2 regions of the Pseudoxanthomonas sp. Root65 genome follow, and region 2 is predicted to be linked to the other one. Evidence: predicted binding sites of a transcription regulator. Region 2 holds the regulator's gene; the other holds the start of a gene.
What was found. The regulator HrcA, encoded in region 2, represses chaperone genes, less so after heat shock. The targets are predictions, from matches to a motif close to TTNGCACTCNNNNNNNNNGAGTGCNAA.
Positions count from the first base shown of each region.

Region 1 (4,422 bases), on a different contig from region 2:
CCATCATGTCGATCTCGAACGTGCTCAGCGCGCCGATATGCTGCTGGACCAGCGGGTAGCGCTGCACGGCCTCGCGGGCCTGGCGGGTGAAGATGTTGTCCTGCATGTCGCCGAACAGGTCATCGACATCGACGCCATCGGTGGCCTCGTCCTCGCCCGGCGGTTCGCCATCGAACGGCAGCCGACGACCATCGGCCAGCGTCAGCACGCCCTTGCCGAGCCGTTCGGTATCGGCGCTGACGGTGATGAAATCGGCTTCGAGTCTGCCACGGCCCTTGTCGCCGGTCAGGTCGAACACGAAGGTGTTCATGCCCGGCGCAGCGCCGGTCGCGTCGGTGTCGATCTCGAACGCGGTGATCTGCCCGATGTGCTGGCGGATCAGCGGATAGCGTTGCGCGGCGTCCTGCGCCTGGCGGGTAAAGAGACCGGCGCCTGTCTCGAGGTCTTCATCATGGTCGTGCCCGTGATGATCGTCCTCGGCCGCCAATGCATCCGCATCGCCTTCGATCGCATGCTCGGTGCCATCCGCCATCACCAGCACGCCGGGACCGAGCGCCTCCTGCGTGGCGCTGACGGTGAGGAAGCGTGCCGTGACGCGGCCCTTGCCGCGGCTGCCTTCGACATCGAACACCAGCACGTCAGGGCCGGGTTCGTCCATGCTCGCTGCATCGTCCAACGCCACCTTGCGGATCGCGCCCAGATGGGCGGATACCACGGGATCGACCTGCATCGCGGCACGCGCCTGGGCGTCGTACTCCTCGCGATCGATGCTGAAACGCACACCGCGTTCTTCGCCCTGCGACTTGGTGTTGTCGCTTACCGCCGCCATGGCCGGCGCGATGCCCGCACCCGCCAGCACGCCGCACGCCAACACCACCGCCAGTCCCCACTGCCGCTTGTTGCCCCACCCCATGCGCTGCTCCTCTCGATGTCGTGCCGCCCCCGGGCGGATCGCGGCGTAGTGGACCACATCCGTCGCCGGTCGGCACCAAAAAAAAGAGGCCCCACAGGGGCCTCTTCGATATCGCATCACTCAGCAGCAGGTCAGGCCGCGAACAACGCCTTCATCTTTTTCAGCGCATTGGCTTCGACCTGGCGGACGCGCTCGGCGGAGATGCCGTACTCGTCGGCCAGCTCCTGCAGCGTGACCTTGCTTTCGCCGTCGAGCCAGCGGCGCTTGATGATGTCGCGAGAGCGCTCATCGAGGTTCGCAAGGCCTTCGCGGAGCAGTTCCATCTGGTTGTCTTCGCTGTCGGCACGCTCGTAGGCCTGCGACGGATCCTCGTCGCGCGCCACCAGATAGCTGGCGGGCGAAGGCGGCGCATGGTCTTCGTCTTCATCCGACGGCGCATCGAAGCCGATGTCGCGCCCGGACAGACGGGATTCCATCTCCATCACTTCGCGTTCGGACACGTTGAGGTCCTTGGCGATGGCGCTGACTTCCTCGGCATTCATCCAGCCCAGGCGCGTCTTCGACTTGCGCAGGTTGAAGAACAGCTTGCGCTGCGCCTTGGTGGTGGCAACCTTCACGATGCGCCAGTTCTTCAGGATGAACTCGTGCATCTCGGCACGGATCCAGTGCACCGCAAAGCTCACCAGGCGCACGCCCATGTCGGGATCGAAGCGCTTCACCGCCTTCATCAGGCCGATATTGCCTTCCTGGATCAGGTCGCCCAGCGGCAGGCCGTAACCGTTGTAGCCGCGGGCGACGTGCACGACGAAGCGCAGGTGCGAATGCACCAGTTCGCGCGCGGCGTCGAGGTCTTCGTCCTCGCGGTAACGGTTGGCGAGCGAGCGCTCGTCTTCGACCGTCAGCACCGGAATCTGGTGCACGGCGCTGATGTAGGCGTCGAGCGATCCGAGGGCACTGGGGATCGGGAGGTTGTTGGCGACCAGGGCGGTAGTGGGGGTCATCTGGCTCATGGGCAAGGATGTTAGCAGTCGGGGGGTTCGACTGCTAACCGTGCCGGAAGTTCCGTATTGTTCCAGCCGTGCAACGACAATACGCGCGCCGGACCCGCGCCCGGATAGCCTTTGGAATCATGGGCTTGCGAATCCGTCCGGCGACGTCCAGTCCGTGGCCGCCCGCTGGCTGAAGCACAGGCGGGTTTTCATTCAGGTTCACGGCGGCATTGGCACGATCGAAGGCGGCTCCGCAGCCGCCTGCCGCGCCAACACGGTGGTGGCCAGGGCATCGGCGTCCGCCAGACGGGAGGGATGGAATCGGGGACGCAGGTAGTCGCGCAGGTGTCCAACGGTGCGTCGAGCCATGCCGTGCCCGGCGCCGAGGTGATGCATCAGTTGCCGCCACGTGGCCATTCGCCACAAGCGGCGATCCTGCGCGAGCAGCAACGCCGCCAGACTGGCGAGCAACAGATAGAAGAGCGTGGTGGTCATCACCGCACCGATCACGCGCACGGGATAACGGGGCGATACCGCCTGCAGCAGATCGAACGCGACCGCGCGGTGCTCGATCTCCTCGGCGAAATGCCACTCCATCAGGTCGCGCACGCGTGGATCGGCGTTGGCGAGGATGGCTTGCGAGAGGAACTTGTAGCCGAGGAACGCATTGATGTGCTCGACGCAACTCACCAGCGACACCCGCAGCCACAGCGGCGCCACCCGGTCCATGACCCGGAAGATGCCACGGTCCACCACACGCTCGATGCCGCGATACGCATACCCCTGTGCGTCCAGGTTGTCCCAGTAACGCTTGTGCGCCACCCCATGCTGCGCCTCCTGCCGGATGAAGGCCTGGCAGCGCTGGCGCAGACCGTCATCCTGCAGCCGGGGCGTACAGGCATTGAGCGTGCGGATGTAGAACGCTTCATTTGCCGGCACCAGGATGGTGTAGGCGTTGAGCAGCGACGACACCACTTCGTTGCCCGGCAACCAGTGCCGCGGAATGTCGCGGGAAAGCGTCGCGGTGAACCGCCGCGCCGTGATGGACTCTTCCATGACGTCTACCTCCGTGGCGGAGACCGGAATGTTGTCTTGCTCGCATGCGTGGGCCTGGTGGCCGCGAAAGCCGTCAGTCCTTTGCGATCGCTTGAGCTTCCCTGATCACCCGCAGCAGGTTGCCACTCCAGATCTTGCGGACATCCTGCTGCGTGTAGCCGGCGGCAAGCAGTGCCTCGGTGATCCGCGGCAGCGCGCTGACGTCTTCCATGCCCATCACGCCGCCGCCACCGTCCCAATCCGCGCCGATACCGACATGATCCACGCCGGCCACTTTCAGGATGTGAAGCAGATGCGCCATGTAATCGTCGAATGTCGCCTGCTTCACCGGATAAAGGGCTTCGATCTCGCGCCGCTCGGCCAGATAGCCGCGTGCCTGCTCGACCGACAGTTGGCCCTCAGCGCCGTACTTCTTGCCGAGGGCCTCCATGGCCGCTTCGCGCTCGGGGATCTTGGGGATATCGATTAGATAGCCGCCATACGCGTTGACGTGGATGACACCACCCTTAGCGGCCAGTCGGCGCAGCCGGGCGTCGTCGATGTTGCGGGGATGGTCGTACAGCGCGTCGGCGCTGGTATGCGAAAGCACGATGGGCGCCCGCGACAACTCGAGCACCTGGTCGAACACGGCATCGCTCGCGTGCGAGGCATCCAGCACGATCCCCAAATCGTTTGCCGCCTCCACCAGGGCGCGCCCTGCCGGACTCAGGCCTTTCCACTCGGCGCCCGCGGGATCGGTCGAGGAGTCGCCGAAATCGTTGTTGCGGACATGGGTGATACCCAGCATCCGCAAACCGAGCCGATGGTAGGCCGTGAGCAGGCTGGGATCGCTGGCCAGGGGCGCGGCATTTTCCATGCTGATGAAGGACACCCGCTTGCCTGATGCGGCGATCCGCTCCGCATCCTCGGCGGTGCGCGCCAACTCGAGCTCCGACGCGTGGGCGGCGAGCATCTCGTGGATGCTGACCAGGCGCTCGAGGCCATGATCGCGCGCAGAACGCTTGCCTGCCTCGTCGCGCGCGCCCTGCGCGGTGTAGATGACCCAGAAGCCGCCATCCAGGCCACCCATTTTCATGCGCGGCAGATCCACCTGCGACAGATCGCCTTCATGCTGATGGTTGTCGGCGATGTTCCAGCCGGGCCGACGGAAGTTGGCGGGCGTATCCAGGTGCGTGTCCAGCACCAGCGTTTCTTCGTGGACGCGTCGCGCATCCGCGCCCGCTTCCTTCGCGGTTGCGCCATCGATGCAGATCAGCACCAGCGCACTGGCCAAGGCCACTCGACACAACGTCATGCATCCGCCCCTTCGTGAGATGAAGCAGGATTGTTGGCGAAAGCTGCACAAGAAAAAACCCCCAGCCTTTTGGCTGGGGGTTTTGGGGTAAAGCCCCTGGCGATGACCTACTCTTGCATGGCTTAAGCCACACTACCATCGGCGCGGCTGCGCGTGTTCGGGATGGGAAC
Region 1 covers NZ_LMHA01000001.1:946,486-950,907, forward strand. Annotated here, with positions in the region: gene ASD77_RS04140 (hypothetical protein) at 1-913, opposite strand, end outside; gene rpoH (RNA polymerase sigma factor RpoH) at 1,045-1,923, opposite strand; gene ASD77_RS04150 (metal-dependent hydrolase) at 2,122-2,958, opposite strand; gene ASD77_RS04155 (dipeptidase) at 3,032-4,252, opposite strand; rRNA gene rrf (5S ribosomal RNA) at 4,347-4,422, opposite strand, start outside.
Region 1: a site for HrcA is predicted at 1,935-1,961, ahead of rpoH (RNA polymerase sigma factor RpoH). Genes of this name have one in related genera too.

Region 2 (4,422 bases):
CATCGCGACTGACGTCGCTCCCACAGATGAAACCAGGTTCGGTCAGACCGCGTTGGCCAGCAGCCGCTTCGCCGCGGCATGCGCTTCCTTGCTGACTTCCACGCCGCCGAGCATGCGGGCGAGTTCTTCCTCGCGCTGCTTCGCGCCGAGCTTTTCGACCGCGCTCTGGGTCATGCCGTCCACCGGGGCCTTGCTGACGCGGTAGTGCGCATGGCCCTGGGCGGCCACCTGCGGCAGGTGGGTGACGCACAACACCTGCCGCTGGGCGCCGAGGGCGCGCAGCTTCTGGCCGACGATCTCGGCCACCGCGCCACCGATGCCGGTGTCGACCTCGTCGAAAATCATGGTCGGCACGGCATCCAGGCCCAGCGCCGCGACTTCGATCGCCAGCGAAATGCGCGCGAGTTCGCCGCCGGAGGCGACCTTGCGCAGCGGGCGTGGCGGCTGCCCGGCGTTGGCGGAGACCAGGAATTCCACCCGTTCGGCGCCGGTCGGGTCGGGGCGTTCGCTGTCCTGGGGTTCCAGTTCGATTTCGAAGCGGCCGCCGCCCATGCCCAGCTCGGCGATCAGCGCGGTGGTGGTCTCGCCCAGCGCCTTGGCGGCGCGCTGGCGGGTGCGGGTCAGGGCGGCGGCGGCATCGCGCCACTGCGCCCGGGTCGTGTCGATTTCCGTGTTGAGCTGGAGCAGGCGCTCGCCGGCCCCGCGCAGCGATTCAAGTTCGGCGGCCAGACGGTCGTGCTGCTCCTGCAGGCCGTCCAGGGGCACCCGGTGCTTGCGGGCCAGGTCGTGCACGCGGGCGAGCTTGCGCTCCAGCGCGTCGAACTGCAGCGGTTCGCCATCCAGGTCGTCGCGCACCTGGCCCAGCAACGACACGGCCTCCTCGATCTGGATCGCGGCGCCGTCCAGCAATGCCTCCACGTCGCGCAGGCGGGGCTCGTGTTCGGCCTGCCGGGCAAGCTCGGCGCGAACCTGTTGCAACTGGCGCGTCAGCGACGGCGCATCGTCGCTGGCCAGTTCGCCCAAGGCGGCATCGCAGGCCTGGATCAGGCCGGCGGCGTGCGCCTGCCGACGGTGGCTGGCCACCAGCGTCTCCAGCGTGGCGGGCGCCAGGTCCTCGCGCTGCAGTTCCGCCAGTTGGTGTTCCAGGTAGTTGATCCGGTCGGACACATCGCCCTGACCGGACAGTTGTTCGCGCTCGCGCAGCAGCGCGGTCCAGCGGCGGGCGGCATCACGGACGGCGGTGCGTTCGCCCTCGTTGCGGGCGAAGGCGTCCAGCAGGTCCAGCTGGCTGTTGCGGGCGAGCAGCGCCTGGTGTTCGTGCTGGCCATGGATTTCCACCAGCCGGCTGGCCAGTTCGGTCAGCTGCGACAACGTGACGCTGCGGCCGTTGATCCAAGCGCGCGAACCGCCATCGGCCCGGATCACCCGGCGCAACTGGCACTGGCCATCGTCGTCCAGCGCGTTGTCGGCCAGCCACGCCTGCGCCGGCGATCCCGCGGCAGCGGCAAACTCGGCCGAGAGCTCCGCGCGCTCGGCACCGTGGCGGACCACGCCGCTGTCGGCCCGCAGGCCGGACAGGAAACCCAGCGCGTCCACCAGCAGCGACTTGCCGGCGCCGGTTTCACCGGAAATGACGGTCATGCCATCGCCGAATTCCAGTTCGGCGGCACGGACGACGGCGAAATCCTTGAGGGCGAGGTGTCTGAGCATGCGGCGGATTGTAAGCGGAGCCGGCTCACGTGCTGAGACAGCGGCGACGGTCCGCTTGCAAAGGGGGCGGTGCGACGTTATCTAGCGGGTATGCATTCGCCATCGCCCCCGCTGGATCCGCGCGCCCGCCAGTTGCTGCGCACGCTGATCTCGCGCTACATCCGCGACGGCGAGCCGGTCGGGTCGCAGACGCTGGCCCGGCACGCCGGGCTGGAGGTCAGCCCGGCGACCATCCGCAACATCCTGTCGGAACTGGAAGAGGTCGGGCTGCTGAGTTCGCCGCACACGTCGGCCGGCCGTATCCCGACCGCGCAGGGCTACCGGGTGTTCGTCGACAGCCTGGTGCAGGTGAAGTCGCTGGGCGAGGGCGAGGTGGCGCGCCTGCGTGCCGAACTGTCGGCTGGCGCCGGTACCCAGGCCCTGCTGGGCAACGCGTCCGAGCTGCTGTCGGCGATGACCCACTTCGTCGGCGTGGTCAGCGTGCCGCGGCGGGAACAGTTCGCCTTCCGCTACATCGACTTCGTGCCGCTGGATGGCCAGCGGGTGATGGCGATCCTGGTATTCGCCGATAACGACGTGCAGAACCGGGTCATCGAGACCCGTCGCGTGTACGAGCGGTCGGAGCTGGAGCGGATCGCCAACTATCTGAATACCCAGTTCGCCGGCCGGCCGCTGTCGGAGATCCGCGCCAACCTGCTGCACGACCTGCGCCGGGCACAGACCGAAATGGAAGGGCTGCTGGCCGAATCGATTGAGCTGGCCGAGCAGGCCCTCACGCCGCCCGGCGACGACGTGGTGCTGGCCGGGCAGACCCGGTTGATGGGCGTGCAAGAGCTGGCCGACCTGGAACGGCTGCGGGACCTGTTCGAGGCCTTCGCCCGCAAGCGCGAGATCCTGCAGCTGCTGGAACGCACGATCCGCGCCCCGGGCGTGCGCATCTTCATCGGCGAGGACACCGGACTGGCGCCGCACGACGGCGTATCGGTGGTGACCGCGCCGTACATGGCGGGCGGGCAGGTACTGGGCGTGCTGGGCGTCATCGGGCCCACGCGCATGGCGTACGACCGGGTCATCCCGGTGGTGCAGGCCGCGGCTGATGTCCTGGGCGCGGCCTTGAATCCGGAATCCACGGCCCCATAGGTTCCCGGTCGGGCGGCCGGACCTGCCGCCAGGGAACCGAAATGAACGAACAACACGATTACGACGACGCTCAGGGCCATGCGCCCGAGTCCCCCGAGGCCGATGCCGCGCTGCTGGCCGAGCTGGAAACGCTGCGCAACGAGCTGGACCAGCTGCGCGCCACCACGCTGCTTGAGCGTGCCGACCTGGAAAACCAGCGCAAGCGCGTGGCCCGCGACATCGAGCAGGCCCGCAAGTTCGCCAACGAACGCCTGCTGGGCGACCTGCTGCCGGTGTTCGACAGTCTCGACGCCGGCCTGGCGGCCGCGGGCACGGAGCCCAGTCCGTTGAAGGACGGGCTGGAACTGACCTTCAAGCAACTGCTCAAGGTCGCCGGCGACAACGGCCTGGTGCTGCTCGACCCCACCGGCGAAGCCTTCAACCCCGACCACCACCAGGCCATCAGCCAGGCCGACGCGCCCGACGCGGCGCCCGGCAGCGTGGTGCAGGTGTTCCAGAAGGGCTACGTGCTCAACGGCCGCCTGCTGCGTCCGGCGCTGGTCGTGGTGGCCAGGCACGACTGAACACCGTCGCGATAGCGCTTGAACCGCGCCATCGCATCCCTATATCGGGACCATCCACCCGGCCGGGCGCCGGGTCCAACATCAGAATTTGCTAGGGAGCGAGATCCATCATGGGCAAGATCATCGGCATCGACCTGGGCACGACCAACTCGTGCGTGGCGATCATGGACGGCGGCAAGGCCCGCGTCATCGAAAACTCGGAAGGCGACCGCACCACGCCCTCCATCGTGGCCTACACGAAGGACGGCGAAGTGCTGGTCGGCGCCTCGGCCAAGCGCCAGGCCGTGACCAATCCGAAGAACACCTTCTACGCGGTGAAGCGCCTGATCGGCCGCAAGTTCACCGACGCTGAAGTGAAGAAGGACCTGGACCTGGTCCCTTACGCCATCATCCCGCACGAGAACGGCGACGCCTGGGTGCAGACCTCCGACGGCAAGAAGCTGTCGGCGCAGGAAATCTCCGCGCGCATCCTGGAAAAGATGAAGAAGACGGCCGAAGCCTTCCTCGGCGAGACCGTCACCGAAGCCGTCATCACCGTGCCGGCCTACTTCAACGACAGCCAGCGCCAGGCTACCAAGGACGCCGGCAAGATCGCCGGCCTGGACGTCAAGCGCATCATCAATGAACCCACCGCCGCCGCGCTGGCCTATGGCCTGGACAAGGGCGACGGCGGTGCCGACCGCAAGATCGTCGTCTATGACCTGGGCGGCGGCACGTTCGACGTGTCGATCATCGAGATCGCCAACGTCGACGGCGAGAAGCAGTTCGAAGTGCTGGCGACCAACGGCGACACCTTCCTGGGTGGCGAGGACTTCGACAAGCGCGTCATCGACTACCTCGTCGAGGAGTTCCAGAAGGACCAGGGCATCGACCTGCGCAAGGATCCGCTGGCCCTGCAGCGCCTGAAGGACGCGGCCGAGCGCGCCAAGATCGAGCTGTCCAGCTCGCAGCAGACCGAAGTGAACCTGCCGTACGTGACGGCCGATGCCTCCGGTCCGAAGCACCTCAA
Region 2 covers NZ_LMHA01000002.1:796,935-801,356, forward strand. Annotated here, with positions in the region: gene recN (DNA repair protein RecN) at 43-1,710, opposite strand; gene hrcA (heat-inducible transcriptional repressor HrcA) at 1,801-2,850, shown strand; gene grpE (nucleotide exchange factor GrpE) at 2,892-3,413, shown strand; gene dnaK (molecular chaperone DnaK) at 3,524-4,422, shown strand, end outside.